3 regions of the Salinispora sp. H7-4 genome follow, and region 1 is predicted to be linked to each of the others. Evidence: riboswitches for the same ligand, from Rfam matches in the RefSeq annotation. Region 1 holds a riboswitch; each other region holds the start of a gene.
What was found. A riboswitch is a leader RNA that binds a small molecule or an ion and turns the genes downstream of it on or off. The one in region 1 is predicted to bind cobalamin.
Positions count from the first base shown of each region.

Region 2: it holds a riboswitch for cobalamin, as region 1 does, so the genes downstream of both, H0524_RS23960 (ABC transporter substrate-binding protein) here and H0524_RS05770 (energy-coupling factor ABC transporter permease) in region 1, are expected to answer to the same signal.
Region 3: it holds a riboswitch for cobalamin, as region 1 does, so the genes downstream of both, H0524_RS06420 (hypothetical protein) here and H0524_RS05770 (energy-coupling factor ABC transporter permease) in region 1, are expected to answer to the same signal.

Region 1 covers NZ_JABZED010000004.1:115,923-125,365, reverse strand. Annotated here, with positions in the region: gene H0524_RS05780 (radical SAM protein) at 1-1,277, shown strand, start outside; gene H0524_RS05775 (class I SAM-dependent methyltransferase) at 1,274-2,086, shown strand; cobalamin riboswitch at 2,190-2,362, shown strand; gene H0524_RS05770 (energy-coupling factor ABC transporter permease) at 2,391-3,071, shown strand; gene H0524_RS05765 (energy-coupling factor ABC transporter substrate-binding protein) at 3,068-3,385, shown strand; gene cbiQ (cobalt ECF transporter T component CbiQ) at 3,387-4,127, shown strand; gene H0524_RS05755 (energy-coupling factor ABC transporter ATP-binding protein) at 4,124-5,020, shown strand; gene H0524_RS05750 (copper resistance CopC family protein) at 5,154-5,759, opposite strand; gene H0524_RS05745 (Dyp-type peroxidase) at 5,776-7,005, opposite strand; gene H0524_RS05740 (copper chaperone PCu(A)C) at 7,002-7,589, opposite strand; gene H0524_RS05735 (zf-HC2 domain-containing protein) at 7,688-8,467, opposite strand; gene H0524_RS05730 (sigma-70 family RNA polymerase sigma factor) at 8,523-9,083, opposite strand; gene H0524_RS05725 (MalY/PatB family protein) at 9,227-9,443, opposite strand, start outside.
Region 2 covers NZ_JABZED010000076.1:2,645-12,087, reverse strand. Annotated here, with positions in the region: gene mqnE (aminofutalosine synthase MqnE) at 1-231, shown strand, start outside; gene H0524_RS23975 (hypothetical protein) at 269-691, shown strand; gene H0524_RS23970 (DUF4229 domain-containing protein) at 727-1,020, shown strand; gene H0524_RS23965 (M14 family metallopeptidase) at 1,170-3,050, shown strand; cobalamin riboswitch at 3,112-3,257, shown strand; gene H0524_RS23960 (ABC transporter substrate-binding protein) at 3,338-4,273, shown strand; gene H0524_RS23955 (iron ABC transporter permease) at 4,307-5,419, shown strand; gene H0524_RS23950 (ABC transporter ATP-binding protein) at 5,416-6,231, shown strand; gene H0524_RS23945 (VOC family protein) at 6,218-6,976, opposite strand; gene H0524_RS23940 (RNA polymerase sigma factor) at 7,155-7,733, shown strand; gene H0524_RS23935 (hypothetical protein) at 7,733-8,659, shown strand; gene H0524_RS23930 (AAA family ATPase) at 8,889-9,443, shown strand, end outside.
Region 3 covers NZ_JABZED010000006.1:15,813-25,255, reverse strand. Annotated here, with positions in the region: gene H0524_RS06440 (ABC transporter ATP-binding protein) at 64-1,695, opposite strand; gene H0524_RS06435 (CbiQ family ECF transporter T component) at 1,692-2,840, opposite strand; gene H0524_RS06430 (hypothetical protein) at 2,878-3,765, opposite strand; gene H0524_RS06425 (prenyltransferase/squalene oxidase repeat-containing protein) at 3,762-5,207, opposite strand; cobalamin riboswitch at 5,342-5,480, opposite strand; gene H0524_RS06420 (hypothetical protein) at 5,569-6,060, opposite strand; cobalamin riboswitch at 6,158-6,305, opposite strand; gene H0524_RS06415 (SCO5389 family protein) at 6,473-6,865, shown strand; gene H0524_RS06410 (hypothetical protein) at 7,482-7,949, shown strand; partial or broken gene H0524_RS06405 (hypothetical protein) at 8,322-8,574, opposite strand; partial or broken gene H0524_RS06400 (esterase) at 8,533-8,823, shown strand; gene H0524_RS06395 (hypothetical protein) at 8,967-9,443, shown strand, end outside.

The DNA of each region.
Region 1 (9,443 bases):
GCTGTAACCTCGACTGCCCGATCTGCTTCGCCGACTCCGGTCACCAGCCCGACGGGTACGCCATCAGCCTCGCGCAGTGTGAGCGGATGCTCGACGTCTTCGTGGCGAGTGAGGGCGAGGCCGAGGTGGTGATGTTCTCCGGCGGAGAGCCCACCATCCACCGGCAGATCCTGGACTTCGTGGACGCCGCCCAGGCCCGCCCGATTCGGGCCGTCAACCTGAACACCAACGGAATTCGGCTCGCCAGCGACCGGAGGTTCGTGGCAGCGCTCGGCGAGCGGAACCGTCCCGACCGGGCGGTCAACATCTACCTGCAGTTCGACGGGTTCGACGAGCGGACACACCGGGAGATCCGGGGGCGGGACCTGCGTGAGATCAAGCAGCGCGCGTTGGACAACTGCGCCGAGGCCGGCCTCACCGTCACCCTGGTGGCCGCGGTCGAACGAGGGCTCAACGAGCACGAACTCGGCGCCATCATCAGCCACGGCCTGGCGCACCCGGCCGTGCGCAGCGTCTCGTTCCAGCCGGTCACCCACTCCGGCCGACACACGCCCTTCGACCCGCTGACCCGGCTGACCAACTCCGACATCATTCACCTCGTCGCGCGGCAGCGGCCCGACTGGTTCCGGGCCGAGGACTTCTTCCCGGTGCCGTGCTGCTTCCCGACCTGCCGGTCGATTACCTATCTGCTCACCTCGGGCACGCCCGGCGCCGAGGATTTCGCGGTGGTGCCGATTCCTCGGCTGCTCGATGTGGCAGACCATCTCGACTACGTCACCAACCGGGTGGTGCCGGACCCCGCTGTCCGGGAAGCGCTGGAGAAGCTGTGGTCGGCGTCGGCATTCATGGGCACCGACACGACCAACGTGCGCCTCGCCCAGACCGCCGCGGCGCTGGACTGTGCCGACGCCTGCGGCGTCAACCTACCCGAGGCGGTGGCGAACCTGACCGACCGGGCCTTCATGATCGTGATCCAGGACTTCCAGGACCCGTACACCCTCAATGTGCGGCAGCTGATGAAGTGTTGCGTCGAGGAGATCACCCCGGACGGCAGACTGATCCCGTTCTGCGCCTACAACTCGGTCGGCTACCGGGAACAGGTCCGCGAGCAGATGTCCGGGGTGCCGGTCGCCGACGTGGTGCCCAACGCACTCGCGCTGCGTTCGATGATCACCGACTCCCCGTACGGGTCGAAGGTCGCCCAGCGTTCCGACGGCGTCGCCGCCGAGCGGCGGGTGGCACCGGACGCCACCAACGTCGGGCGGCGGATCCGGTGACGGGGAGTGAGCCCGCAGCGGACCCGAAGGGCTGCTGCGCCGCGGTCTACGGTTCGGACCTGGTCGCCCTGCTCCTCGGCGAGGCATACCATCCCGGTGGTTCGTCGCTGACCCGCCGACTCGCCACCCGACTGGCCTTGACCGGCGGTGAACGCGTGCTCGATGTGGCGAGCGGACGGGGTACCAGCGCGCTGCTGCTGGCGTCCGAGTACGGCTGCACGGTGACCGGTGTGGACCTCGCCGGTCCCAACGTCGCGGCGGCCACCCGGGTGGCCCGGTCCGTTGGCCTCACCGACCAGGTGCGGTTTCGGCGGGGAGACGCCGAGCGGCTGGCTGTCGACTCGCACTCGGTTGAGGTGGTGGTCTGCGAATGCGCCTTCTGCACCTTCCCCGAAAAGCCCACCGCAGCGGGGGAACTGGCCCGGGTGCTGGTCCCGGGCGGGCAACTCGGGCTGGCCGATGTTGTCGCCGTCCCCGACCGGCTGCCCCCCGAACTGACCGGGTTGGGAGCGTGGATCGCCTGCGTTGCCGATGCGCGTCCCCTCGATGAGTACGTCGCCCTGCTGGCCGGCGCGGGGTTGACGACAACCCACACCGAACGGCACGACTCCGCGGTGACCACGATGATCGACCAGATCGAGGCGCGCCTGACCGTGCTGCGGATGACCGCCGCGGATCAGGCGGCGGCGCTCGGCCTGGACTTCGACCGGGCCCCGACGGTCTTGGCCGCGGCCCGGGCCGCGGTCACCGATGGTGTGCTCGGCTACGCCCTCCTGACGGCCAGGAAACCGGGAACCGGCCTGTGCTGAAGCTCTCGGCTCGTGGCGCAGCGTGGCGTTCGGTTCGCCGCAGCCGGCGGAGGCGGGTAGCGATTGGCGTGAATCGACAGCTTGCCGTCTGGGCGGGTGCCCGATAGCCTCTCGCCGTCAAGGTGCACGGGAAGCCGGTGGAAGACCGGCGCGGCCCTCGCCACTGTGACCGGGTAGTGATCTCTGACTGTGCCACTGGGCCCAACCAGGCCTGGGAAGGCTGGAGTGAACGTCGATCCGGAAGCCAGGAGACCGGCCTTGACACGGATCTCATCCACGAGGTGCTGGAAGGGAAGGTCATTCGATGCATATCGCCGAGGGGTATCTCCCTCCGGAACAGGCGGCGGCGTGGTTCGTCGTGTCCGCGCCATTCGTCGTACACGGGAGCCGGGCCCTGGTCCGGCAGGTCCGTGCAGATCCAGACTCGAAACTGCTGCTCGGCGCGGCCGGTGCCTTCACCTTCGCGCTGTCCGCATTGAAGATCCCGTCGGTGACCGGGTCGAGTTCCCACCCGACCGGCACCGGGCTGGGGGCGGTGCTGTTCCGACCGCCGGTGATGAGTGTGCTGGGCGGCATCGTGCTGCTGTTCCAGGCGCTGCTGCTGGCCCACGGCGGGCTGAGCACGCTGGGCGCGAACATCTTCTCGATGGCGATCGTCGGCCCGTGGGTGGCGTATGGGAGCTACACCATGGTCCGTCGTGCTGGCGGTGGACTGGGCCCGGCGGTGTTCGCCGCTGCGGCCCTGGGCAGCCTGGCGACGTACGGTGTCACCGTCGCCCAGCTGGCCCTGGCGTTCCCCGACCCGGTCGCCGGCGTCGGCGGTGCGCTGGCGAAGTTCGGCGGGATCTTCGCCGTGACCCAGATTCCACTGGCGATCAGCGAGGGACTGCTGACCGTTCTGGTGGTCCGCCTGCTGAGTCGGACCAGCGGGGATGACCTGCGTCGGCTCGGCCTGCTGCGCCCGGCGGCGGAGGTACGGGCATGAGGCGCTTCTCCTGGGTCAACCTGCTGTTGCTGCTCGCGGTGCTGCTCCTGGCGGTGGTGCCGCTGGCGTTCGGCCTCGGGTCGGGGGAGGAACCCTTCTCCGGCGCGGACGCCCTCGCCGAACAGGCCATCGTCGACGATCATCCGGACTACCAGCCGTGGTTCTCGCCGATCTACGAGCCGCCGTCGGCCGAGCTGGAGTCGGCGTTCTTCGCCCTCCAGGCTGCGCTCGGCGCCGGCCTGCTCGGCTACTACTTCGGTGTTGCCCGGACCCGGCAGCGGCAGCGCGACGCTGTCGATCGGCAGCGCGGTTAGCGTGTTCGCCCTCGACATCGCGGCGCACACCGGTCCCTGGCGAGGTCGGCACCCCGCCGAGAAGGCGCTGCTCGCGCTCGGGCTGCTGGTCTGTGCGGTGGCCCTGCCCACCTGGCCCGCCGCGTTCCTGTCCGGTGGTGCGGCGGCGGTGCTGCTGGCCGCCGCACGGGTGCCACTGGTCGTGGTGCTGCGGGCGGCCCGGGTGCCGCTGCTCTTCGTGGCCACGTCGACCGTCCCGTTGCTCGTGTCGATGCCGGCTCCGGCCCGACTGGCCATCGACCCCGCCGGCGTGCCGCTGGCGGTACAGACCGCGGGCCGGTCCGTGGCGGCGTTGACCTGCCTGCTGCTGTTCACCGCCACCACACCGTTGTCGGATGTCCTGCCACGACTGCACCGGCTGGGGATCCCCCCGGCGGTCACCGAGGTTGCCGCGCTGACGTACCGGATGCTCTTCCTGCTGGTGGAGAGCGTGCATGCGGTCCGACAGGCGCAGGCGGCCCGGCTTGGCTTCCGTACCTGGCGGACCGCCTACCGGTCGCTGGCCGGACAGGCGGGGGCGGTGTTCGTCCGGGCGTTGCACCGAGCGCGGCGGCTGGAGGAGGGACTGGCGGTGCGGGGCTACACCGGTTCACTCGCCGTGCAGGTGGCGGCCCACCGGGTATCGGTGCCGTTCGTCGCGGCGACCACGGCGTTGCTCGGCGCGATTGTCATGGTCAGCACCGGATTGGTGTCCCCTTGGTGAACGCCTCGCTGCTGGAGTTCGATGAGGTGGGCTTCGCCTACCAGCCGGGTCGGTCGATCCTGGCCGGGGTCAATCTTCGGATCGACCCTGGTCAGCGGCTGGCCGTACTGGGCCCGAACGGCGGCGGCAAGACGACGCTGTTCCGACTGGCGGCCGGCGCGCTGCGGCCCGCCACGGGCCAGATCGCCGTCGCCGGCACCCGGGTGCGACACACCCGGGCCGGCCTACGGGAGCTGCGGCAGCAGGTGCAACTGGTGGTGCAGGACCCGGACGACCAGCTCTTCTCCGCCAACGTCCGGCAGGATGTCTCCTTCGGGCCGGTCAACCTGGGGCTCCCGGCCGCGCAGGTGCGGCGGCGCTGTGACGCGGCACTGGCGGCGCTCGGTGTGTCGGCGATCGCCGAGCGACCCACCCATCTGCTCTCCTACGGCCAGCGCAAGCGGGTGGCCATCGCCGGTGCGGTCGCGATGCACCCGCGGCTGCTCATTCTCGACGAACCGACCGCCGGGCTCGACCCGGCCGGGGTGGAAGCACTGCTGCGCACCCTGGACGACCTGCACACGGCGGGTACGACGGTGGTGCTCTCCACTCACGATGTCGACCTCGCCTTCCGCTGGGCGGACGCGGTGGCGGTGGTCTCCGGCGGTGGCGTGCGGACCGTAGCCAGGGCGGACGGCCTTGCCAATGAGGGCCTGCTCGCGGCGGCACACCTGGTGCCGGCGTGGGCGCCGCTGGTGCACCGGCTCCTGGATCGGATTCCGGAGCTGGCGGGGGCTCGTCCGCGGGCGGTGACCGAACTCGCCGAGCTGCTCAACGATGCCGAGCTGCTCAACGATGCCGAGCTGCTCAACGATGCCGAGCTGCTCAACGAGGCTGTGCCGGATGACCGGTGATCGCCGCAACCCGCTGCGTGGCGTGGCCGGGGCAGCGGTCCCGCCGCCCGGCCGTGGCAACGGCGCTGATCCCGCTGGGACAGCGGCGCCAACGGGTGCCGGGCCGTGCTCGGCACCCGTTGGCACCCGTTGGTCAGGCTGTGCCGCGTCGGCGGCGCAAGAGCACCAGGCCGCCGGCCACCAGGACCAACAGGATCCCGCCGCCGATCGCCGCCGTGCCGATCCCGCTGCCGCCGCCGTCGTTGTCGGTCGCCGCCACCGGGCTGGCCGCCGCAGGCTCCGTCGGCGGTGTGGTGGGCTCGGCCGTGGGGGACGACTCCGCCGGCGTCTGAGCTGGCGCCTCGACCCCAGCGGGGTCGGCGACGGTGAACGCGTACGAACCCTGGACCGGGTGCCCGTCGGCGGAGACGACCCGGTACGCCACGGTGTAGGTGCCGTTCGCGAGAGTTCCGTCGATGCTGATCGTGCCCTTTGCCCCGGTGACCACGGGTTCACCGGTGGGGACCTTCTGCTCCGCGGCGTCGGAGAGGACGATGGTGGTGAACGCCGGATCCAGCTTCTGGAGGAACTCCAGGGTGATCTCGGCCGGCGCCTTGTCCAGCTCGGCGTTCTTGGCCGGTGTGGTGGTCTTCAGGGAATTGTGCGCGGCAGCCGGCGCGGCCGGTACGAGCAGCAGCGCGGCGGCGGCGAGGACGGCGGCGAGGAAGCCGGCGGGTCTCGGGCGGGTGTTGGTCCGCATGGTTCTCCTGTCGAGGTCAGCCGAGCAGTTGCTGGCCGATCCAGCCGCCTTCGGAGCAGCCGGGTGGGATCGCGAAGACGGCGGAGCCGATCGGGGTGGTCCACTCGTTGAGTAGGTCCCGCTCGGCCAGCCGTCGTTGGATGGGTAGGAACTGCTGGGTGATGTCGGCCTGGTATGAGGCGAAGATCAGGCCGCTGTCCGCAGTACCGTCGGCGCTGGGCACGCCGTCGTAATTGTAGGGGCGGCGCAGAATCCGGAGCCGGTCCTCGGTGACGTGGGAGCGGGTCAGGTGCGAGAAGTCCGGGATGACGGTGAGCCCGCCCGACCCGAGGGCGTCGAAGTCGGGCTCGTCGTGTTCGTCCGTGCCGGTCAGCGGCGCGCCGGTGTCGAGCCGGCGGCCGACGGACAACTCCCGGTCGGTGCGGCCGAGGAGGTCCCACGTCTCCAGGTTCATGCTGATTCGCCGGACGACCAGGGTGGTGCTGTCGCGTAGCCAGGCCGGCCCGTCCGGTACCCACACCGCGGTATCCAGGGGAGTGCCCGGCTTCGGGTTGGCGGTGCCGTCGAGTTGGCCGAAGAGGTTGCGTTGGGTGCGCCCCGGCTCGGCCCCGGCCGCGCGCCGGAAGCCTTGCTGAACCCAGGCGACGGTGGCGAAGGGGCGGCTGTCTTTCACCAGCACCCGCTGGGCATGCGCGACGGTCAGCGGGTCGTCGGCGCAGATCTGCAGCAGCAGGTCCCCGCCGGACCAGCGGGGGGAGAGCCGGTCGATGCGGAACGCCGGGAGGGCGGCCACCGATGGTGGCCGCCGCTCGTCGACGTTGGCCGCCTGGTAGAAACCGGGGCCGAAGCCGAAGGTCACCGTCAGCCGGGCCGGCAGCAGCCCGAGCTCCGGCTCGGTGTCGGCCAGGGCGGGACGGCCCTGGGTGAGGCGGGCGGCGTCGTCGGAGAGCAGTCGCAGCATCCGTCCCAGCGCCTCCCGGTCCGTCTCCGGTCGGAGGGCGAGCGCGACGAACGCCGCGTGTGCCTGCGGCTCGGTGGCGACCCCCGCCTGGCGGGTCCCGTGGAACGGTTCGACGGCGAGCCCGATCTCCGCCACCGGCGCCAGCTCGGCGGGGCGGGTCGCGGGGCCGTCCGAGGAGCCAACGGCGGTGACCGCCACGGTGGCGCCGAGCGCGCCACCGGCGGCCAGGGCGCCGCCCGCGAGTAGACCGCGCCGACTCACCGCGCGGGGGCCGCTCCCAGTCACGACGCTGCGCTGGGGCTCATGGACATATCCGGCATACTGTGCTCGGGGTCGTAGCTCTCCTCCGCGCCGGTGAACGGCTTCGCCACCGCGGTGAAGGACTGGGTCCGACCGTCGGCGAAGGTGAGGGTGAAGGTCAGCTCATCCCCGGCCCGCACCGGCTGCTGCAGATCCAGCATCATGAGGTGGTCGCCGCCGGGCTCGAGCATGTGGCTGCTCTTCGCCTTGATCACGATGCCGCCCTCCTTGGCCTGCATGACCATCTCCCCATCCTTCATGGCCATCTCATGCAGCTCCATCGGCGACACCTCGGTGCTGACGCCGGTCAGGGTCACGTCGGCGTCGCTCTCGTTCACCAGGGTGGCGAACGCCGCGGTCATCCCCTTGTCGGCGGCCTTCACCCACGGGTCGTTGACCCCGACCACGTCGGCGGGGGCATCCGCCGCCGGAGCGGTCGTCCCCGACGGGGTTGGGTTGGTCGCCGACGAGTCGCCGGAGGAGCCACAACCGGCCATGGCGGCGGTCAGCAGGGCAGCGGCGACCAGGGCGGCCGGGCGTAGGCGCCGACCGGTGACGTTGCTTGGCATGTAGGACCTCTCTGAGTTCGGTGTCGACTGTTGGTCGGTTCGGCAGGGCGGGAAAGTTCCCGGTGATTCGGTTAGCAACATCACCGGTATCGGGACGCTCAGGCCGCCGCGTTGTCCCGATGGCACGCCGTACCCGGAACCGGCGGGGACACGAGCCGCAGACCCGGCGCGGGCGGCTCATCCTCGGCCTGGATGCGCCAGCGGGGACGATCAGCGCGAAGGCCGGTGGGCGGGCCGTCCGGGCGTAGGCCCGGCCGGGACATGGCCACGACGATCGCATAGCCAACGAAGAGGAACCCGTGACTGACCAGCCGGGCGGTCTCCACCCGGCCGGTCATCAGGTCGTTGACCGACAGGAGTACCAGTGTGCCGACGAAGGCGCTCAACATGGGCAGCAGCCCGGTTGGTGGGGTGCGGCGGGCGGCCACGAACAGGAACCCGGCACCGACGGCGATGTTCCACGCCGCTGCCTCGTGCCACAGGTGGCCCGAGGCCAGCGGTCCGCCGGCGTGAATGTGCGGGCCTGCCGCCGCCTGACCGACCTGGGTCAGACCCAGCAGGACCTGCAGCGCCCCGGTCAGCCCGAGTGCTGCGCGCAGGGCGATCACCAGCCGCTGCCGCCCCGGCGGCCGCGTCGTTGACCCGGCCGGGGCTGCCGGGGCCGTTGCGGGAAGTGCGGCCAGGACCGCATCGGTGAGGTCGGGGCCGATCACGCTGACCGACAGCCGGGCCCGGCGGGTGATCGCCGCCGCCTGGTCGAACCACGTCCGGCACCCACTGCAGCTGGCCAGGTGGGAGTCGGCTGCCGCCCGCTCAGCCGGGGTCTCCTCCCCGTCCAACTGCGCCGACAACACCTCGCGCCACTGCTCACACCCCATGTACCGGTAGTCGGACCGGTGCCGGCGTTGGTTCCCGTGCGGGACGGGAAGGTCTTCAACCGGTTGCGGTGTGCCCGGCCGACCTGCTGGAGCGGGCCTGTAGGGCGACAACCAGGTCTTCCCGAGCCCGGGACACCCGGGACCTGATCGTCCCGACCGGGCAGCCGCACACCTGTGCGGCCTCCGCGTAGGAGAGGCCGAGAACCTGGGTGACGACGAATGCCTCCCGGCGGTCGGTCGGCAGCGCCGCGATGATCTGTTCCAGGGCGACCTGCCGGTCGAAGCTGCTCTCGTCGGCGTCGGTGATGTCGTGGGAGTCGGTCATCGGGACCGTCCGCGGCCGGGACGTGGCGGTCCGCACGTGGTCCACCGCGACCCGCCGGGCGATGCTGAACAACCAGGTACGCGCGGAGGAGCGGCCGGCGAATGAGGGAAGCGACCGCAGCGCGCGTAGGTAGGTCTCCTGCGTCAGGTCGTCCGCCTCGGCTGGGGAGATCAGGGCGGCCAGGAAGCGCCGTACCTGCTGCTGGGTGGCCCGGATGAAGGCGGCGGCGGCCCTCTGGTCACCGCGCCCTGCCTGGAGAGCCCACGAGGTGACATCGGTGTCGTCGGTCACGGTGGGTACCTCCGGTCGCCGTTCGGAGCGAACGACGGGCACAAATGCCCGTACGGGACGGCTGAGCATTGTGCTGAACGGTAGCGTACGACGTTCCCGGCACGCCGGTCTCTCGCCGGTTCGGGGCCGCCAACTGTTGTGGATCACTTCGCGGCGGTGGTTCCCACCTCCCGGACGGCCCGGCCCATCCGGGTGACGGCGTCGGTGAGGATGCCGGGGGAGGCGGCGAAGTTCAGCCGGACCCAGCCCGCGCCACCGGTGCCGAAGGCGTGCCCGGAGCTGAGGGCCACCCGCGCGTGTTCCAGGAACAGCTGGGCCGGCCCGGCGCTGTCCTCGCCGGGTGCGCTGTCGGGTTGGGCA
Region 2 (9,443 bases), on a different contig from region 1:
AACTTCGGCGTGGACGACCTGGACGGCTCGGTGGTGGAATACAAGATCACCCATGACGCCGACTCGTACGGCACGCCGAGCACCATGAACCGGACTGACCTGCTGGATCTGATCTGGGATGCCGGGTTCCGCCCGGTCGAGCGCAACACCCGGTACGACGTCGTGCGCGAGTACGACGCCGCGCCCCCGCTCGCCGAGCGTCGCGCCCAGCCGCAGCAGGTGTGGGCCTGATCGTGCTGGTCGGCGGTTCGCGTACCCTCGTAGGGCCATGACCGAGCAGCGCAACAGAATTCCCCGGCGAGATGCCGAGGGGCGGGTGCTGACCCTGGGCGACCTGCTCGGGGTGAGCCTGGCCGGCTGGGTTGTCGGGGTGCTCGCGTTGGCGACCCTGGACCTGGGCTTCAGCTCGCTCAGTTCGGGGGAGTTCGGCCAGGCCAACGGGTGGTTGGCGGTGATCCTGCCGGCCTGGCTCTACTGGGATGACTTCCGCGCCTGGGGGTTTGGCGCCGCCCGGGTGGTGGCGGGCCTGGCGGCCGGAGCCGTGGGGCTGACCCTCGGCCTGGTGGTGGCCGGTTTCACCGCTGACCTGCCGCCGGTGGTTTCCGGCGGGCTGGGCGCGGTGGCCTTCACCGTCGGATACGCGGTGGTGTGGTTCCACGGGGTGCGGTGGCTGGCCCGGAGGACGGGCTGAGGCCGCCCGTCGACGGCGGAGAACGGAGTACGGAGATGAGCGCGGCGGTCAAGTACACGCTGGGCCGGATCGGGCTGTTTGTCGTCGTGCTGGCGGCCCTCTGGTTCGTGGAGTTGAATCTCTTTATCAAGCTGATGGTGGCGTTGATCTTCTCGGCGGCGCTCTCCTTCTTCCTGCTGCGGCCGTGGCGGGAGGAGATGGCCGAGGAGATGGCTGCCGCCACCGAGCGGCGGCGCGCGGAGAAGGAGCGGCTGCGCTCGGCGCTGGCCGGCGAGGATGAGGCCGGGACGGATTCGACGGAGTCGGGCGGGGACGCGCCGAAGTCCTGATCTGCCCGGGAAACTCGGGCCGCTGCCGGGATGTCCCGGCTTCGCCATCGAATTTATACATGGAAGAATATTGATATGACCATGCGCTGAGTGGTGGAGTGTGCGGTACCAGGCGGGAAAGGTTTCCCGCGCTTGTCAGGAGGTTGTCCATGGCCTTCCGCACCCCTACCCTCCGCCGCCGCCTCGCGCTCGTCGTCGCCGCGGGATTCGGCCTGCTCACCTTCGCCGCGTCACCGGTCTCCGCGAACACCACGCCGGAGGCCACCGGTGAGTCGGCCGCCGTCCAGTACCGGGTGCTCGGCCCGCGTACCGTGACCGACCGCAGCGCGGTCGCCAGCACCGGCGCCGCGATCGACTACTCCGAGCACGGTGTCCTGCACGTCACCGCCACCGCCGCCGAGGCCACCGCGATCACCAAGCTGGGCTTCGAGCTGGAGGAGGTGCCGGTAGCCCCCACCGGCCACGACCACGACCACGGGGACGTCGGCATCTCCGACTTTCCGCCCGCCGACTCCGACTACCACAACTACGCCGAGCTGACGGCGGTGGTGAACCAGGTGGTGGCGGAGCACCCCAGCATCGCGCGGAAGATCAGCATCGGCACCTCGCACGAGGGCCGGGACCTGATGGCGGTGAAGATCTCCGACAATGTCGGGACCGACGAGGACGAACCAGAAATCCTCTTCAACTCCCAGCAGCACGCTCGGGAGCACCTGACCGTGGAGATGGCGATCTACCTGCTCAACCTCTTCACCGACAACTACGGCAGTAACTCCCGGGTCACCAACGTGGTCAACAGCCGGGAGCTGTGGATCATCCCGACCGTGAACCCGGACGGCAGCGAGTACGACATCGCCACCGGCTCGTACCGGTCGTGGCGCAAGAATCGGCAGCCGAACAGCGGCTCGTCCTGGGTCGGCACCGACCTGAACCGCAACTGGGACTACCTCTGGGGCTGCTGCGGCGGCTCCTCCGGCTCCACCTCGTCGAGCACCTACCGGGGCCCGTCGCCCTTCTCCGCCCCGGAGACCGATGCGGTGCGCGACTTCGTGGACAGCCGGGTCGTGGGCGGAGTCCAGCAGATCAAGGCCAACATCGACTTCCACACCTACTCCGAGCTGGTGCTCTGGCCGTTCGGCTATACGTACAGCAACACCGCCCCGGGAATGACGGCCGACCAGTACAACACCTTCGCCACCATCGGCGGGGAGATGGCGGCCACCAACGGCTACACCCCGCAGCAGTCCAGTGACCTCTACATCACCGACGGCAGCAGCATCGACTGGATGTGGGGGGCGCACGGGATCTGGGCGTACACCTTCGAGCTGTACCCCGGCTCCGCCGCGGGCGGCGGCTTCTACCCACCCGACGAGGTCATCCCGGCGGAGACCGCCCGCAACCGCGAAGCCGTGCTGCTCCTCTCCGAGTACGCCGACTGCCCGTACCGGGCGATCGGCAAGGAGGACCAGTACTGCGGCGGTGGCGGCGGCGGGGAGACGGTCTGGGCGGACACCTTCGAGACCGCGACCGGCTGGACGATCAACCCCAACGGCACCGACACCGCCACCACCGGCCAGTGGGAGCGGGGTGCCGCCCAGGCGACCAGCTACTCCGGCGCCAAGCAGCTCACCCCGTACGCGGGCGGTAACGACCTGGTCACCGGCCGGCTCGCCGGCTCCTCGGTGGGCACCCACGACATCGACGGCGGCGTGACCAGCGCCCGCTCCCCGGCGGTGGCCCTGCCCTCGAGCGGCACGCTGACGCTCTCGTTGGCCTGGTACCTGGCGCACTACTCGAACGCCTCCTCGGCCGACTACTTCCGAGTCAGCGTCGTGCACAGCGGCGGCACCACCACCCTGCTCAACCAGGCCGGGGCGGCGACCAACCGCAGCGCCTCCTGGTCGGTGGCCAACCTCGACCTGACGCCGTACGCCGGCCAGTCGATCCAGATCCAGGTGGCGGCGGCGGACGCCGCCGGCGGGAGCCTCGTCGAGGCTGCCGTCGACAACGTCACCATCACCGTTTCCTGAATCCGGGTGGGGGCCCTGTCCCGCGGGGCCCCCACCCCACCTCGTCACACGTCTGCGGCCCTCCGGGCGCCGGCCCGACCGTGCGTTACGGTGCTACCGACCATCCCGCAGCGAAGCCGGTGAGAAACCGGCACTGTCCCGCAACTGTGATGCCCCGGGTCATCCCGGGGACGAGTCAGGTCGCCTGCGGTCGGTCGCGATATGCGCTCTCGAGGAAGGGCGCCTCGTGGACGGGCGCCTCGGTCCCTGTCGGCGAAGCAGCAACTCCTCGACCGACAGGAGGCCCGATGTCCAGACGTACCCCCCGGTTCCTCACCGCGGCTCTCGCGGTGGCCGCGCTCGCGCTCGGCGGCTGCGCCGAGAAGACCACCGACTCCCCCGCCGACAACGGCGCGTCCAGCGCCGCGACCTTCCCGGTAACGGTTGGCTCGCTGACGCTGGAAGAGCAGCCGGAGAAGATCATCTCGCTGTCGCCGACCGCCACCGAGATGCTCTTCGCGATCGGGGCGGGGCCGCAGGTCGTCGCGGTCGACGACAACTCCAACCACCCGGCGGAGGCACCGCGGACCGACCTCTCCGGCTTCCAGCCGAACGCCGAGGCGATCGCCGCCCACAACCCCGACCTGGTGCTGCTCGCCAGCGACCAGAACAAGATCGTGGACCAGCTCACCACGCTGAAGATCCCGGTCTTCCTCACCCCGGCTGCGGTCACGCTGGACGACACCTATCGGCAGTTCACCGAGGTCGGCGCGTTGACCGGGCATCCCGGCGAGGCCGCCGACGTGGTCAGCCAGATGCAGGACGACATCGCGGAGTTGGTCGCGGACCTGCCCGAGCGGGCGGAGAAGCTCACCTACTTCCACGAGCTCGCCCCCGAGCTGTACACCGCCACCAGCAAGACCTTCATCGGCTCGCTCTACGCGCTCGCCGGGCTCGAGAACATCGCCGACCCGGCCGACGCGGACGGCGCGAGTGGCGGCTACCCGCAGCTCTCCGAGGAGGTCATCGTCCAGGCCAACCCGGACTTCATCTTCCTCGCCGACACCAAGTGCTGCCAGCAGAGCGTCGCGTCGGTCCAGGACCGACCCGGCTGGTCGACGATCACCGCCGTACAGGAGGGCCAGGTCGTCGCGCTCGACGACGACATCGCCTCCCGGTGGGGCCCGCGCGTCGTCGACCTGCTCCGCACGATCATCGAGGCGACCGCCAAGGTCCCCGCGTGACGCTGGGCTGGTGGCGATAGCAGAGGCCTCCCCATGCGGCAGGTGGTAACCCAGCGCCCCGCCGACCGCCCCACCGGCGGGCCGGCGGGGCGGTCAGCCGCGGCTCGGCCCGCCGGACTGCGGCCCCGCTGGCTCGTCGCCGGGCTGGCCGCGGTGCTGGCCGCCCTGGTGGCGGGCGTCTCCCTCGGCCCGGTCAGCCTGCCACCCGGCAGCGTCGCGGTCGAGCTGCTGAACCTCCTCCCCGGGGTCGGCCTCGACAGCGGGCTCACCGAGCGGGAGGTCGCCATCATCACCGAGCTGCGCCTGCCCCGGGCCGTACTCGGCCTGCTCGTCGGCGGATTGCTCGCCCTGGCCGGCGGCGCCTACCAGGGCGTGTTCCGCAACCCGCTGGCCGACCCGTACCTGCTCGGGGTCGCGGCCGGCGCCGGGTTCGCGGTCACCGTGGTGATCACCGCAGGCGGGGTCGGCGGGGCGGTCACCGGGCTGCCGGTCACCATCCCGCTGGCCGCCTTCGTCGGCGCGATCGGCGCGGTCACGCTGACCTACCTGCTCGGCTCCGCCGGCGGCCGAAGCCGATCACCGGCGACCCTGATCCTGGCCGGGGTGGCGGTCTCCGCCTTCCTCTCCGCCGGACAGACGTACCTGCTGCAACGCAACTCGGACAGCATCCAACAGGTCTATGCCTGGCTGCTCGGGCGGCTCGCCACCGCCGGCTGGCACGACGTACGGCTGGTCCTGCCGTACTTCCTGCTGACCGCCGTGGTGGTCCTGCTGCACCGGCGGGAACTGGACGTCCTCTCGGTCGGCGACGACGAGGCGACCAGCCTGGGCCTGCACCCGCAACGGTCCCGCTACCTGCTGATCGCCGCCGCCTCCCTCGGCACCGCCGCCGCGGTCTCCGCGTCCGGGCTGATCGGCTTCGTCGGAATCATCGTGCCGCACGCCGTACGACTGCTCGCCGGCTCCAGCTACCGGGTGATCCTGCCGCTGTCGATGCTCTTCGGCGGGGCGTTCCTGGCGCTCACCGACGTGGTCGCCCGTACCGCCGCCGCCCCCGAGGAGATCCCGATCGGTGTGGTGACCGCGCTGCTCGGCGGCCCCTTCTTCGTCCTGGTCCTGCGGAGCGCCCGGCGGGTGCTGGGATGAGCGCACCGGCGGTGGCGGTACGCGACCTGCGGGTCCGGCTGGCCGGCGTACCCATCCTCACCGGGGTCGACCTGAGCGTCGCCGCCGGCGAGTGGGTCACCGTGATCGGCCCGAACGGCGCCGGCAAGTCGACGCTGCTGCGCGCCGTCGGCGGCCTGCTGCCCACCGGGGGCGCGGTCTCCCTCTTCGGTACGCCGATCCAGCAGCTGCGTCGCCGGGACCGGGCCCGGGTGGTGGCGACGGTCGCCCAGTCGCCGGTGGTGCCGGCCGGGATGTCGGTCCTGGACTACGTGCTACTCGGCCGCACCCCGTACATCGCGCCGCTGGGCCGGGAGTCCACCGCCGACCTGGCCGCCGCGCACGATGTCCTGGACCGGCTGGACCTCACCGGATTCCACGCCCGGGAACTGGCCACCCTCTCCGGTGGCGAGCGGCAGCGGGTCTTCCTGGCCCGGGCCTTCGCCCAGGGGGCCACCCTGCTGCTGCTCGACGAACCGATCAGCGCGCTGGACATCGGCCACCAACAGGACGTCCTCGAACTGGTCGACCAGCTTCGCCGGGCGCACGGCCTGACCGTGGTGGCGACCATGCACGATCTCTCCATCGCCGGCGAGTACGCCGATCGGATGGTGCTCCTCGCGGACGGTCACGTGGCCGCCGTCGGCACCCCCCGGGAGGTGCTCACGACAGAGCTGCTGGCTCGCCACTACCGCGCCACCGTGAAGGTGATCGACGGCGAGTACGGCCCACTGGTGGTACCCGTCCGCCCCGCCTCCGCACCCGACGGGATGCTGGAGATCAGGGCGGGGTGATCGCGTTGAAGAGCGCGCCCTGTGGGTCGCGCAGGGCCGTGCAGCGACCGGCCGCGGTGTCGCGGGGCGGCACCAGGATCGCCCCGCCCAGGGCGGCGGCCCGGGCGGCGGTCGCGTCCACGTCCGCCACCCCGAAATACACCGACCAGTACGCGGGCGCGCCGGCCGGGTAGTCGCCGAGTGGGGCGGTCATCCCGGCGACGATCTGGCTGCCGAGGCGCCAGCCGGTGTGGCCGGCCGAACCGGTTGGCGGCTCGTCCGGCTGCCAGCCGAAGACCAGCTCGTAGAAGACCTTCGCGCCCTCCGGGTCCGGGGTGACCAGTTCGGTCCAGCTCATTGCCCCCGGCACCCCGAAGACCTCGCCGCCGGGCATCCGGAACGGCTGCCACACACACAGCGTCGCGCCCGCCGGGTCGCTCAACACCGCCATCCGACCGCGGTCGAGCACGTCGAAGGGGGACACCACGAGCTGCCCGCCGGCCTCCTCGACCCGCGCGGCCACCAGGTCGGCGTCGTCGGCGGCGACGTAGATCGACCAGATCGGCACCTGCTCGGGAACGGCCGGCAGCCCGGCACCCGCCACCGCCTGGCCGCGGCGGAGGAAGTCGGTGTAGCCATTCGCCTCGGGCTCCGGCGCGATCCGGCCGGTCCAGCCGAACAGCTCCGGGTAGAAGCGGCGCGCGTCGTCGAGGTCCGGCGCGGCCAGGTCAGCCCAGCAGGGCGTGCCCGCCGGAACGATGCCCACGTCAACCCCTCTCGTCCGGGGCGGCCACGGTGGCACGGCCCCGACCCGCATGATGACACTGCCACGGTCCACCCGGCGGGAAACGGGGAAACATGACCCAAGCGGCGACCCACACATGGGGGGCCACCGAGTCCGGCCATGCGTGCAACAAGATCGGTCCGGCCGGACAGGGTTAGGTGTGACAACCCGATTGCACCCACCGGACCAGGAACTCTGGTCGGCGTTGGCCGGCGGTGACGAGGCCGCGTTCGGTCAGCTGTTCGAGCGGTACGCCCGTGCGGTCTACAACCATGCCTTCCGGCTCTGCGGCTCCTGGTCGGTCGCGGAGGACATCACCCAGGCGACGTTCCTGGTGGCCTGGCGTCGGCGCGGCGAGGCCCGCCTGGTTGACGGTTCCGCGCTGCCCTGGCTGCTGGTGGTGGCGACCAACACCGCCCGTACCGAGTGGCGCTCCGCCCGGCGATGGCGGGCGCTGCTGCGCCGGGTGCCGCAGGAGCGGGAGGCCCACGCCGACCCCGCCGACGAGGTCGTCGGTCGGCTGGACGACGAACGCCGGATGGCGTCGGTCCTCTCGGCGGTCCGCCGGCTGCCTCGCGCGGAGCGGGAGGCGGTCGCCCTGTGTCTCTGGTCCGGCGTTCCCTACGCCGAGGCCGCGACCGTGCTCGGGATCAGCGAGGTCGCGCTCCGCTCTCGGGTGAGTCGCGCCCGGGCCCGGCTGGCCCGGATATTCAGCACCGACAACAGGCAGGAGCAGTGATGACCGAGCTCTTCGACCCGCCCCCCGAGCGGGATTTGCCCGCCCGGCAAGTGACCCGGATGCGCGCCGAGTTGCTCAACACGATCAGCCGGCCGCAGCGACGTCCGACTCGGCTGCGGGTCGCCGTCGTGGCGGCCACGGCGGTCGTGGCTGTCAGCGCGGTCCTACTCGTTGGCAGGCCGGGCCTACCCGGAGCAGAGCCCTCCGGCGGGTTCGAACTAGTGGCGATGGGTCCAACCGAGCTGAGCCCGACGTTGCACAAGTCGGTCGAGCAGTGTCTGGATTGGAATGCGCAGGAGCCGTTGCACACCGAGAATTCAGCCGAAGGCGGCGGCGCCAGCGAAGGAGGTGCGCCGGGGGCTTCCTGGCCGGCGGTGACAGAGGATGACCTGGCGGTCGCCGCCCAACGGGACGACACGGCCGCCCTGCTCTTCCTGACGGAGGCGGGTTACCTCACCTGCGACGTTCGGCTCCGGGCTGGACGAGCGCCCAGCGGGGGCCTCGGCGGCGTTGCGCACTGGCCGCAACGGGACTGGTTGCCCGGTCCGGTGCAGTGGCTCAGCCTCAGCTCGACTGAAGCCGACGGCGGCGACGTGGCCGTGAGCGGCCGGATCAGCGCCCGCGTGCATCGCCTCGTCCTCGAACACGGCGACGGCGGGTCGACCACCGCCCGGCTCGCCTCCGGGGTCTTTGGGCTGGTCACCAAGGGTGCCGAGGTCAATCGGAACGCCGAGTTGGTCAGCTACGACGCCGACCGAAACGAGATCGACCGTCGGCTGCTGGTCCACGGGGTCTGGGAGCTCGAGCACTGCTACGTCGACCCGTCCGGCCAGATCATCAACCCCCCGGTGGTCGGCGAGGACGAGCCGCATCCTGAGCCGCCGTTGGTCGCCGACTGCCGGCCCGCCGAACGCTGGACCCGGTAGCGGGGTAGGTGCAGCTCTGCATCGTGCAACCCGGTGAAGTGTCGTTGCCGATTGGAGGAAGTGCCGGCGTTGCTGTCGGCGGCTGCCAGCGAAAATCCGTCGATGGGAGCGGCTGGACGGGCTAGGCTGGTCGATCCGTGCGCCCTCGCGCCGCGCCGAGGCACAGCCGGTACCCGACATGGGTGGCCGGGCGGCCAGGTCACCCTGTCGACCCGGAGGAACCGCCGTCATGCCCGCCGATCACGCCGCTGACCGTACCGTTGACCTCACTGTTGAACTCGACGCCGAGCGTGCGCACATGGCCACGTCGCGGGCCGCCCTGCACGCGATGCGCGAGCACGCCGAAGCCATGTACGCCGTCGGCGCGAAGATCGCCGGGGACCCCTTCTCCGCCGAGACCCTCGGGGTGGCGTTGGCCCGCCGGGTGGCCGAACTGGCCGACGACCCCCGTACCCCGCTGTTCTTCGGCCGCCTCGACCTCGACGGGGCCGCCGAGGCGGGAGCGGGCCCCGAGCCCGGAGCTGCCGCTGAGCCCGGTCCCGCCCCCGAGCCGGGAGCGGGCCCGGTGCCCGGCCGGTACCACATCGGACGACGGCACGTAACCGACCAGCTTGGTGAGCCGCTGGTGTTGGACTGGCGAGCGCCGGTCAGCCGCGCCTTCTACCAGGCCAGCGTCCGTGACCCGCAGGGCGTACGGACCCGTCGTCGGTTCGGGTTCGCCGGCGGCGACCTGACCAGCTTCGAAGACGAACGCCTCGACCAGGGGGAGGAGTTCGGCACCACC
Region 3 (9,443 bases), on a different contig from region 1:
CCAGCGCGGCGACCGACGCGAGCACCAGCACCACGGCGGTGCGCGGAGCGACCCGCAGCACACTCACGCCGGCTCCCGCTCCGCCACCAGCGCGGCGGCGACCTGATCCACCGTCAGCCACGGCGCCGGGGCCAGCACCTTGGCGACCTGCGGGGCGAAGGCGGGCGAGGCGAGCATGACCTCCGCGGTGCTGCCGTCGGCCACGATCTCGCCGTCGGCCATCACGATCACCCGGTCGGCCAGCGCCGCGACCAACTCCACATCGTGCGTCGCCACCACCACGCCGCGCCCGGCGGCGGCCAGCCCCCGCACCAGCGCGACGAACTGCCGCTTGGCGAGGTAGTCCAGGCCGCGGGTCGGTTCGTCCAGCAGTACCACCGGCGGGGCGGCGGTGAGCTGCACCGCGAGCGCGAGCGCCAGCCGCTGCCCCTCGGAGAGGTCCCGCGGGTGCCGGTCACCGGGCAGTCCGGGGGTGAGCTGGTCCAGCAGGGCGCGACAGGTGCCGGCCGCCGCCTCGGTCTCCTGGTCGGCCTGGTGGCACTCGCCGTCGACCGTCTCCAGGTAGAGCAGGTCGCCCGGGGTCTGCGGAACCAGCCCGACCTGCCGGCGGGCCTGGTGCGCCGGCAGGCTCTTCGGGTCGACGGCCCCCGCCGCGCCGGTCACGGTCACCGCGCCGCCCTGCCGGGGGCCGCTACCCTGCACGGCCCAGAGCAAGCTGGACTTTCCGGAACCGTTGCGGCCCATCAGGGCGACGACCTGGCCAACCTGGAGGTCGAGGTCGACGCCGGCCACGGCCACGGTGCCCGGATACCGTACGACGACCTTCCGCGCGCTCAGCGCCGTCGTCGGGTTCGGGGTGGGAGCCGGCGCGGGGGGCGCTCCCTCGGCGAGCCGACCACGCAGCCCGGCGGCGCGGCGGCGGGCGTCGCGTACCGACAGCGGCAGCGGGTCCCAGCCGGCCAGGCGGCCCAGCTCGACCAGGGGTGGGGCCAGCTCCACGCCGGCCAGCACCGCCGCGGGTGGCCCGTCGAGCACCCGCCCGTCGCCGGGCAGGTAGAGCAGGCGGTCGGCGTACTGCATGACCCGTTCCAGCCGGTGCTCGGCCAGCACCACGGTGACGCCGAGATCGTGGACCAGCCGGGTGACCGCGGCGAGGACGTCCTCGGCGGCCGTGGGGTCCAGCGCGGAGGTGGGTTCGTCGAGCACCAGGACCCGGGGGTGGCTGGTGAGGACGGCACCGATGGCGACCCGTTGCTGTTGTCCGCCGGAGAGGGTCCGGAGTGGCCGGTCGCGCAGCTCGGCGATGCCGAGCAGGTCCAGCGTCTCCTCCACCCGCTTGCGCATCACCGCCGGCGGCAGGGAGAGCTGCTCCATCCCGTACGCCAGCTCCTCCTCGACGGTGTCGGTGACGAACCCGGAGAGCGGGTCCTGGCCGACGACGCCGACGACGTCGGCGAGGTCGCGGGGCGGGTGCCGGCGGGTGTCCCGGCCGTCCACGGTGACCGAGCCGTGCAGGGTGCCGCCGGTGAAGTGCGGCACCAGGCCGTTGATCGCCCGCAGCAGGGTCGACTTGCCGGCCCCGGTACGCCCGGCGACCAGGCACAGCTCCCCCTCCTCGACGGTCAGCGTCACGTCGCGAAGCGGCGGTGGCCCGTCCTCGGTGTAGCGGACGGTCACCCGGTCAAATGTGATCATGTCTGATCTCTCGGGACAGGTGTCGGCGGCGGCGCGAGCCAGGCCGGTACGGCCGCGACAGCGACGGCGAGCAGCAGCAGGGGGGTCAGCTCGGGCCAGGTGAGCGGGCTGACCGGGGGGTAGAGCAGCTCCGGGTCGGCCGTGCCGGCCAGCATCATGAGGCCGGCCGCGGCGATCCCACACCCGGCGACGAGCAGCTCGGCCAGCCGCCAGCGGTCCGGCCGGTAGCGGCTGCGGCGGACCCGGCGGCCGGCCAGCAGCATGCCGCCCACGGCGGCGGCCAGCCCGGCGAGGAGCAGCGGCAGCCCCAGGTAACCGGGTCCGACGGTGTTGAGCAGCCCGTAGGTGCCGGCGCAGACGCCGAGCAGGCCGCCGAGGACCAGCGTGCCGGTGACCGCCCGCTGCCCGGCGGGGACCGCCGCGGTCCGGCCGTAGCCACGCGAGTCCATCGCCGCGGCCAGCGCCAGCGACCGGTCCAACGCGTCGGCCAACACCGGCAGCGCGACCCCCCGGAACGCCCGCGTCCCCCGCCCGGACGCACCCCGCAGCCGGCGGGCCCGCCGGACCCGCAGCACACTCTCCACCAGCTGCGGGGCGACCGACAGGGCGACCACCACCGCCGTGCCCACCGCATACAACGCTCCCGGTACGGCCTTGAGGAGCCGCTTCGGGTTGGCCAGGGCGTTCGCCGCCCCCAGGCAGATCAGCATCGTCGCCAACCGCAGCCCGTCGTAGAACCCACCGAGGACCTGCTCGGCGGCGACCGGCCCGAGCAGGCGGATACCCGCCGCCCACTCCGGCAGCGGGATCTCCGGCAACCGGACCAGCACGTACTCGCCCTGCCCGCCACCGAAGACGATCCGGAACACCACCCGCATCGCGACGATCACCACACCGAGCCAGACGTACATCCGGAACGCCAGCGCCCAGGGGGCGTGCCCGCGTCGCTGCACGACCACCAGCGCGGCGACCGCGACCAGCAGGGTGAGCCCCAGCGGGTTGGTGGTGTGGCTGGCCGCGGTGGCCAGCCCGAGCGCCCACAGCCACCAGGCGCCCGGGTGTAGCCCGCGGGGCAGGCGCCAGGCGGACCAGCGGGCCGACCACCGATCGGCGGCCGTGGAGCGGTCCACCGCGGCGTCAGTCATCCGGGGATCGGCGGTCGCGGGGCGGTCCACCGCGGCGTCAGTCATCCGGGTCGGCGACCCGCCGTCGTCGGGCGGCGACCAGGCCCCCGGCGGCGAGTGTGGCCAGCAGCAGCACCCCGACCAGCGTGCCCAGCGGCACGCCCCCGTCCTCGCGGGCGGCGACGGCGTCGGTCAGCACGGGCTCGTCGGCGGAGCCCGGCCGCGTGGCGGCGGCAGCGGTCTCCGGGGACGGGAAGCCCGCCGCGCTGGCCGACGGCGCGGCGGTGGCCGAGGTCGACGGGCCAACGGTGGTCGGCCCGCCGGTTGCCCCGGGCTGACCACCGTCGGCGGGTGGCGGCGCGCCAGCACCGCCCGCCGGCGGTGGTGCCACCGGTACGTCGCTCGCCGGTGGTGGTGCCGGCGGTGCCGGTGGCGAGGCGGGCGGCGGCGGTGCGGGGCGGCTCGGGGTGACCCCCGGGCGGGGCGCGTCGTCGGGGCGGTTGAGGGAGAACGACCAGCCCTCGAAGCTGCCTGCCGGGGGCGTACGGTTCAGCACCCCCTTGTCGCTGTAGGTCCAGTTGCCCCCGTTCGGGGCGTGCCAGTACGACCAGTAGGCGCTGGCCGGCGGCGTGTCGACGCACTTCTCCGCGCCCGCCGACGGTTTGCCCTCGATCCGGCAGATGAATCCCTCGCCCCAGCGCAGCGTGCCGGTGATCTGGAAGCCGGCGCTCTTCAGCGCGGCCAGCCCGGTGGCCTGGCTGCCCGGGGCGCAGCGGACCACGGTCCCGCCCCCGAGTTCGTTGAAGTCGACCACGACGGTGACGCCGGAGGCGTCCGGGCAGTAGCCGGCGGACCCGGCGGCCGCCGCCGGGCTACCCGGCCCGATCACCGAGCCGGCGGCGACCAGGGCGATGGCCGCGGAGCCACGGAGCGTCCTGCGGCTCAATTCGCCCGCCGACGGCCGAGGATGAGCAGCCCGACGCCGCCACCGAGCAGCAGCACCGCGAGCAGCACGTAGCTGGTGATCGCGGCGCCGGTGGTCGGCAGCCCACCCGGGCTGGAGGTGGTCGGCGTGGGAGTCACCGGAGCGCTGGCGGTCGGTGACGCGGCGGGGGGCTCCGACGGGGCGGTCCCGGTGGCGCTCGGTGTCGGGCTGGCGGTGGCTGTGCCGGTCGGCGTCGGCGATCCGCTGGCGGTCGGCGAGGCGGTGGGGGAGGCGGTGCCGGTCGGGGTGGGCTGCCCGGTCGGCGGCGGGTCGAGGCCGATCCGACCCAGCGGCACCTGGGCGAGCCCGAGCAGGGCCTGGGCGGTGGCGCGACGCCACTCGTCCCGGCTGCCGTCGCCGAGTCCGTTCTCGACGACGGCGGCGAGCCCCTCGGCGTTGTAGGCGATGGCACCCGCCTCCGCGGCAGCCGCCCCGCCGTTGGCCCCGGTTACCTGCAAAGCGGCCAGCGCCACCGCCGCCTCGGTGGCCTCCGGGTCGCGGCCGGCGGCGGCGAGAGCCTGCCCGGCCAGGCCGGTGCTGTTGGAGTTCTTCCCGGCGGTCGGTCCGGAGCCCGCGAACGACCCGTCGGTGTGCTGCTGGGACACCAGCCAGTCCGCCCCGGCGGCGGCCGCGTCGGCGGCGTCGGCGGCGCCGTCCTCGGCGGCGCTCAGCAGTGCCTGCACGGCCATCGCGGTCGAGTCGACGTCGAGGGCGGCGTCGGGTTGGTCGTCGCAGGACGGTGAGGGCCCGTCGGCGGTGTCCGGGTAGAGGCGGAAGCCGCCCGCCGCGCACTGCTGCCGGATGAGGAAGTCCACCACGTCCTGCGGTACGCCGCCGCTGCGGGTCAGGCCCAGCACGGCGAAGGACTGGTCGAAGGTGTTACTGGGGGCCAGGCCGGCCTGCGCTCGGGGCCGGTTGGAGAGCCGTCCCCGCTGGTGGTCGGTGTCCGCTCCGGCGATCAGCGACAGGGTCTCGGCCCGCAGGTCGTAACCGCCGAAGTCGGTGGGGTCGGCGTTGGCGGCGGAGGCGGCGTAGAGCAGTTTCGCGGTCGCCCCGCCGTCGGTGACGTCCTCGGTGCTCCAGTTGTCCCAGCTGTTGTAGGCGCGCACGTTCGCCGCGACCTGGGCGGTCGCTGCCTGCCGGGTCGACGGGTCGACCCCGGTGGCGGAGAGGGCGAGGAGACCGTCGATGGTCAGCCCCCAGTCCCCCGCCTCCGGGTTGAACGGGCTGGGCAGGACGCCGTCGGTGAACTCGTCGGCCAGCCAGGACGCAGCGGCGCGGGCCGCGGCGGCGTGGTCCGGGTCGGGTGCCGCCCCCACGGTTGGGGGAGCGGCGGCCACCGCGGCGAGGGTGGTTGCCGCGGCCACGCCGAGACCGGTGGCGAGGCGCCGGGACAGGGCCATGAGGGGTGCCTTTCGTAGCGGAGGGTGAGCTCCGGCAAGCACCCCGGGGAACGAAAACCCCGCTCCGCGTGCTGCGGTGAGCGGGGTGGACGGACCTCGGCCTTGACCGGACTTCACCCTGTAGACCTCGACAGTGGAAGCCGCTCGTCCCGGGCGGGGCATTCCGGCTCGCGAGAGGGTTCTCTCGCTCACGGCTGCGGGTCAGCGCCGGCATCGCACCGGCTTCCCCCCACACAGGACTTATGCAGTTGTGCCCGGTGCGCACCGGGCGCCCGTCACCGTATCGCCCGGGCGTGCGACGACGCCAGAGCCCGAGACGAGCACCCAGGTGCGCCCCTGGTCACACCGTCGGTGCGGTGGCTCAGGGGGCGGGGATGCTCGGCGGCTCGCTGGCGCCGTAGGACCAACCCTCGACGCTGCCCGGGGCCGGGTCGTAGTTGAGCACGCCCTTGTCGCTGTATTCCCAGTCACCGCCCCGGGGCGCGTGCCAGTACGACCAGTACCCGCTGGCCTGCGGGGTGTCGATGCAGGGCTCGACGTCCGGGGTGGGCAGTCCACCGAGTCGGCAGACGAAGGCCAGGCCCCAGCGGAGGGTGCCCTCGACGGCGAAGCCGGCGTCCTGGATGGCGGCCAGCCCGGTGTCCGGGTCGCCGGGGGCGCACGCGACCTCGACGTCGCCGCCGAACGCGGTGAAGTCGATCACCACGGTGACGCCCGAGGTGCCGTCGCAGGCGTCGGCGCGGGCGGCCTGGGGTGCGGGCTCGACAGCGGTCAGGGCGATCCCGGCGACGGCGGCGGCCAACAGGCCGGCGACGCGGGTGCGGAGGGTGGTTCGGAGGTGGGACACGACCATCAGGAGTGCCTTTCCGCCCTGCGGTCGTCAGAACCCAGCCGATCGCTGCTGGTCAGCGTCGGGTCGGGGCCTCCGACCCGTGGGCCACGACGGGTGGATAGCAGTGCGCGAGTGTGGCGGGTATTCGGGCTCGCCGTCGGGATGCACCTCGACGGCCTACCGTTGCGGGCCAGCGCCGGATTGTGACCGGACTTCCCCCGCACAGACGCGGTGGTTCAGTTGTCGCGACAGTCTGGGGCGGCGCGAGCAGCGCTGTCAAATGCCCCGGGACGGGCGCATGTCCTGAAGACCGCGCATCGGGTGAATCCGACCGAGCCACGCCATCCGGCGTCATTGACGCGGTGGACGTCGCGTGGTGTGCTCAGCACGCAACGGTAATGAAAACCACGATCATTATCAACTGAGGAGGATCATGTCTCTCACCGTGCCACCGGACCTGCTGCGCTCCGCCGAGTCGGGCCCCGTTGACGACGGCGCCTTCGTCTCCTGCGTCCGCGACTCCCTGCCGTACGCCTGGCAGACCGTCAGCCGGGTGGCGGCGGAGCTGGCGTCCTCCGACGCCGAGTTCGCCGACAACGTCGTCCCGCCGCCGACCGAGGAGGAGCGGGGTCAGCTCCTGCGTGCGCTGGCCAGTGACGCCATCCGGTCCAGCCTCGAGCGTCACTTCGGCGTCAAGCTGGCCTTCCAGAACTGTCACCGGGTCGCGGCGTTCCGGCACTCCGTAGTGGACTCGGAGACCTACCGCCGCTTCATCTCCGTCCGCGGTCAGCTACTCAACCAATCTCCCGAGCTGCGCAACTGTTGATCCGGCTACCGCCCGGCGACCGGCGGGTTGATCCACCCCCGTCGGCGTCGGGCACCCCCGATCTTCGCAGTAGCCTGACAGTGCGGCGCTCGTCCGCGGCGAGAGTAGTGACTGGTGCATGAAGTCGCCGATCGCGGTGAAGGCCGCACCCTCGCGCACCGTCGGCTTCGCCCGCACCTGGGGAGCGGCGGGCTTGGCCAGCAAGAGCGCACCCTCGGTGCGGCATCCACCCGTTCAACAAGGTGGGCATGGCCAGTCCGGACTTCAAGGGGTGGCTGGCCGTTCGCCCCTCCAAATTAGTAGCGGCGAGGAGTTGGCGTGCCGTAGAGACGCCCCGAAAAGTTACCCTTTAACCGTATTGATCGATGAGAGTCATAATGGTGTCACCGCCAGTGTTGCGCCAGTTGGACCATAGGTAGCAAAGATGCTAGTTGCATTAGCCTCGGCTGGGTGCTAGTTGCCGCCATAGGGAAGGCTGGCTCTGCTTCCGGAGTGCGTTCCAAACGGGGATGAATATCGCCACTTGAGATGTGGGCTGATCGTGTGAAACTATGTCGACACTAACTACGACGGGGGTCGAGTGGGTTAGAGTCGCCCCCGATTGGGGGAAGTTCGCGTGAAGAGTGTGACAAGATCGCCAGGTCGTATGCTGTTGGCGGCCACTTCGGTTTTCGCTGTCGCTCTGGGTTTCCCGGGCGCTGCCCAAGCCGATGTCGTTGCCCAGCAAAATCCGGATGACGTCAGCATCCAGTCACAGGACGTGTGGACGGAGTACTGGGAAGGCGCCAACCTGATCGGCATCGGTAAATTCAATGCAGATCCGGTCGACGCGATTCCGGGGGATTCGATCCAGGCGTGCGACTATTACCCCGACGGCTGGCGGGTTGAGGTTCGGATGGACATCAATCCCACCGGAACCTGGGAGACTGATCGGGTTGCTACGACCCACGGCCATAAATCCCCCTACTGTAGCCCGTGGGAGGGTGGAAACTTGGCGGAGGAGACTCCGGTATTGGTGAAGGTCTGTAAGGTTCTGGATGACTCTGAGGAGCATTGCGAGGATCCTGTCCCTGGCTGGGCGTAGAAGGCCCACTGAAGGTATTTCCTTCATCTGGTAGTGCAATGCTGCGGTGATCTTCGTTCCTTGGGTTACCGCAGCATTGGCCTGCGTCGTTTACATAGAGAAGAGTTCGTCCCATTTCATTGCCGCATCGTTGTGGTGAAACGTAGGGTGTAGCACCGGGACGTGGAGGAGGCGCGACTGATCGCCGCCATCTGCTCGGCCTCCGCGTAGCCGCACCGCGCGAGCGTGGGGTAGTCGCTCGGCGGTTTCTCTCAGTGGGTGCAGCACCTCCGTGAGCGGGACTGACTCCAACGGCATCGACATGACCTCAACACCATGTGGTCATCTACTCCGCGATTTCCTGGAATGCGTCAGTAGTAGCGGAGACATCGGCTAGCTGGGGGGCTTCGGCGGGCTGATCTTGCGGAACCGCTCGTGCGCGGACTGGCGGCTGATGCCGAGCGCGTTGAGTTCGGCCGCCGTCTCGCAGCGTGTCGGAGCGGTTGAGCAGCCAGCCGGGCGGAGTGGCGGCCAGGAGTGGCCGGACGTGACCGCCCCACTCGGCGGTGGCCATCCAGCGTCCCTCGTCAGAGACCGGGTAGTCCCGGCCACCTTCGCCGCCACCCGCGAACAGGCCAACGGCGTTGACCAGGTGCTGTGGGTGCCGACCCGGCCGGCGCTCGGCTTCGGCCTGCCCCTGCCGGAGCAGCCCTGGTGGTCACCGACCGCCTTCGGCTTCCCCGGGCACGGCGGCTCACTCGGCTACGCCGACCCGGCCAGCGGGATCGCCTTCGGGTACGTGACGAACGGGCTGCGCGTCACCATGGCCCCGGACCCCAGGACGACGGGCCTGATCGAGGCCCTCCGGTCGGTGCTCTCCCACCAGACAGTCTGAAACACGCCTTACGGGGCGTCGATCATGGTGGTGGCCATGTATATGGCGGGTTCGGCGCAGGTCCGTGGCATCCGGGTCGGTCAGGGAGAAATAGGGGACAGTCCGGATGCTCTGGGTCGCGACGTGGCGAAAGATAGCTCAGCATGCAGAACCGAGTGACAGCAGCGCTACTCCGCTATGTCGAGCAGACGTACGGGCCGGACATGTGGCGCCGGCTGGCCACGGCCACTACGACGGTGCCCTCAGCAATGAGAACGCTGAAGGGCCGCCGTTTCGTGGCCTCGATCCTTGCCCTACCTCTCGCACTGGTGACCACCGCTCTCACCGTGGTGCTCGCCGGCATCATGCTGATCAATGTCGGCTACCCGCTGCGGCAGGTGCTCGGTCTGGGTGGCCACGAGGGCAGCATATGGGCCAGCACCTACTACGACGCGTGGGGCGGTCCTACCCTGCTGGGTGCCTGGGCGGTGCACGCAATGCTCGCGACACTGGTCCTTTTTCCACTGCTGGGTTGGGCCATCCGCGGCCTCGTTCAGCTTCAGCTACGCCCCGCCAGGACGACGATCGCATCTCCGCGTACGGTGGATGCGGTCGTAGCGTCCGGAGAACGTGGGCGGCCC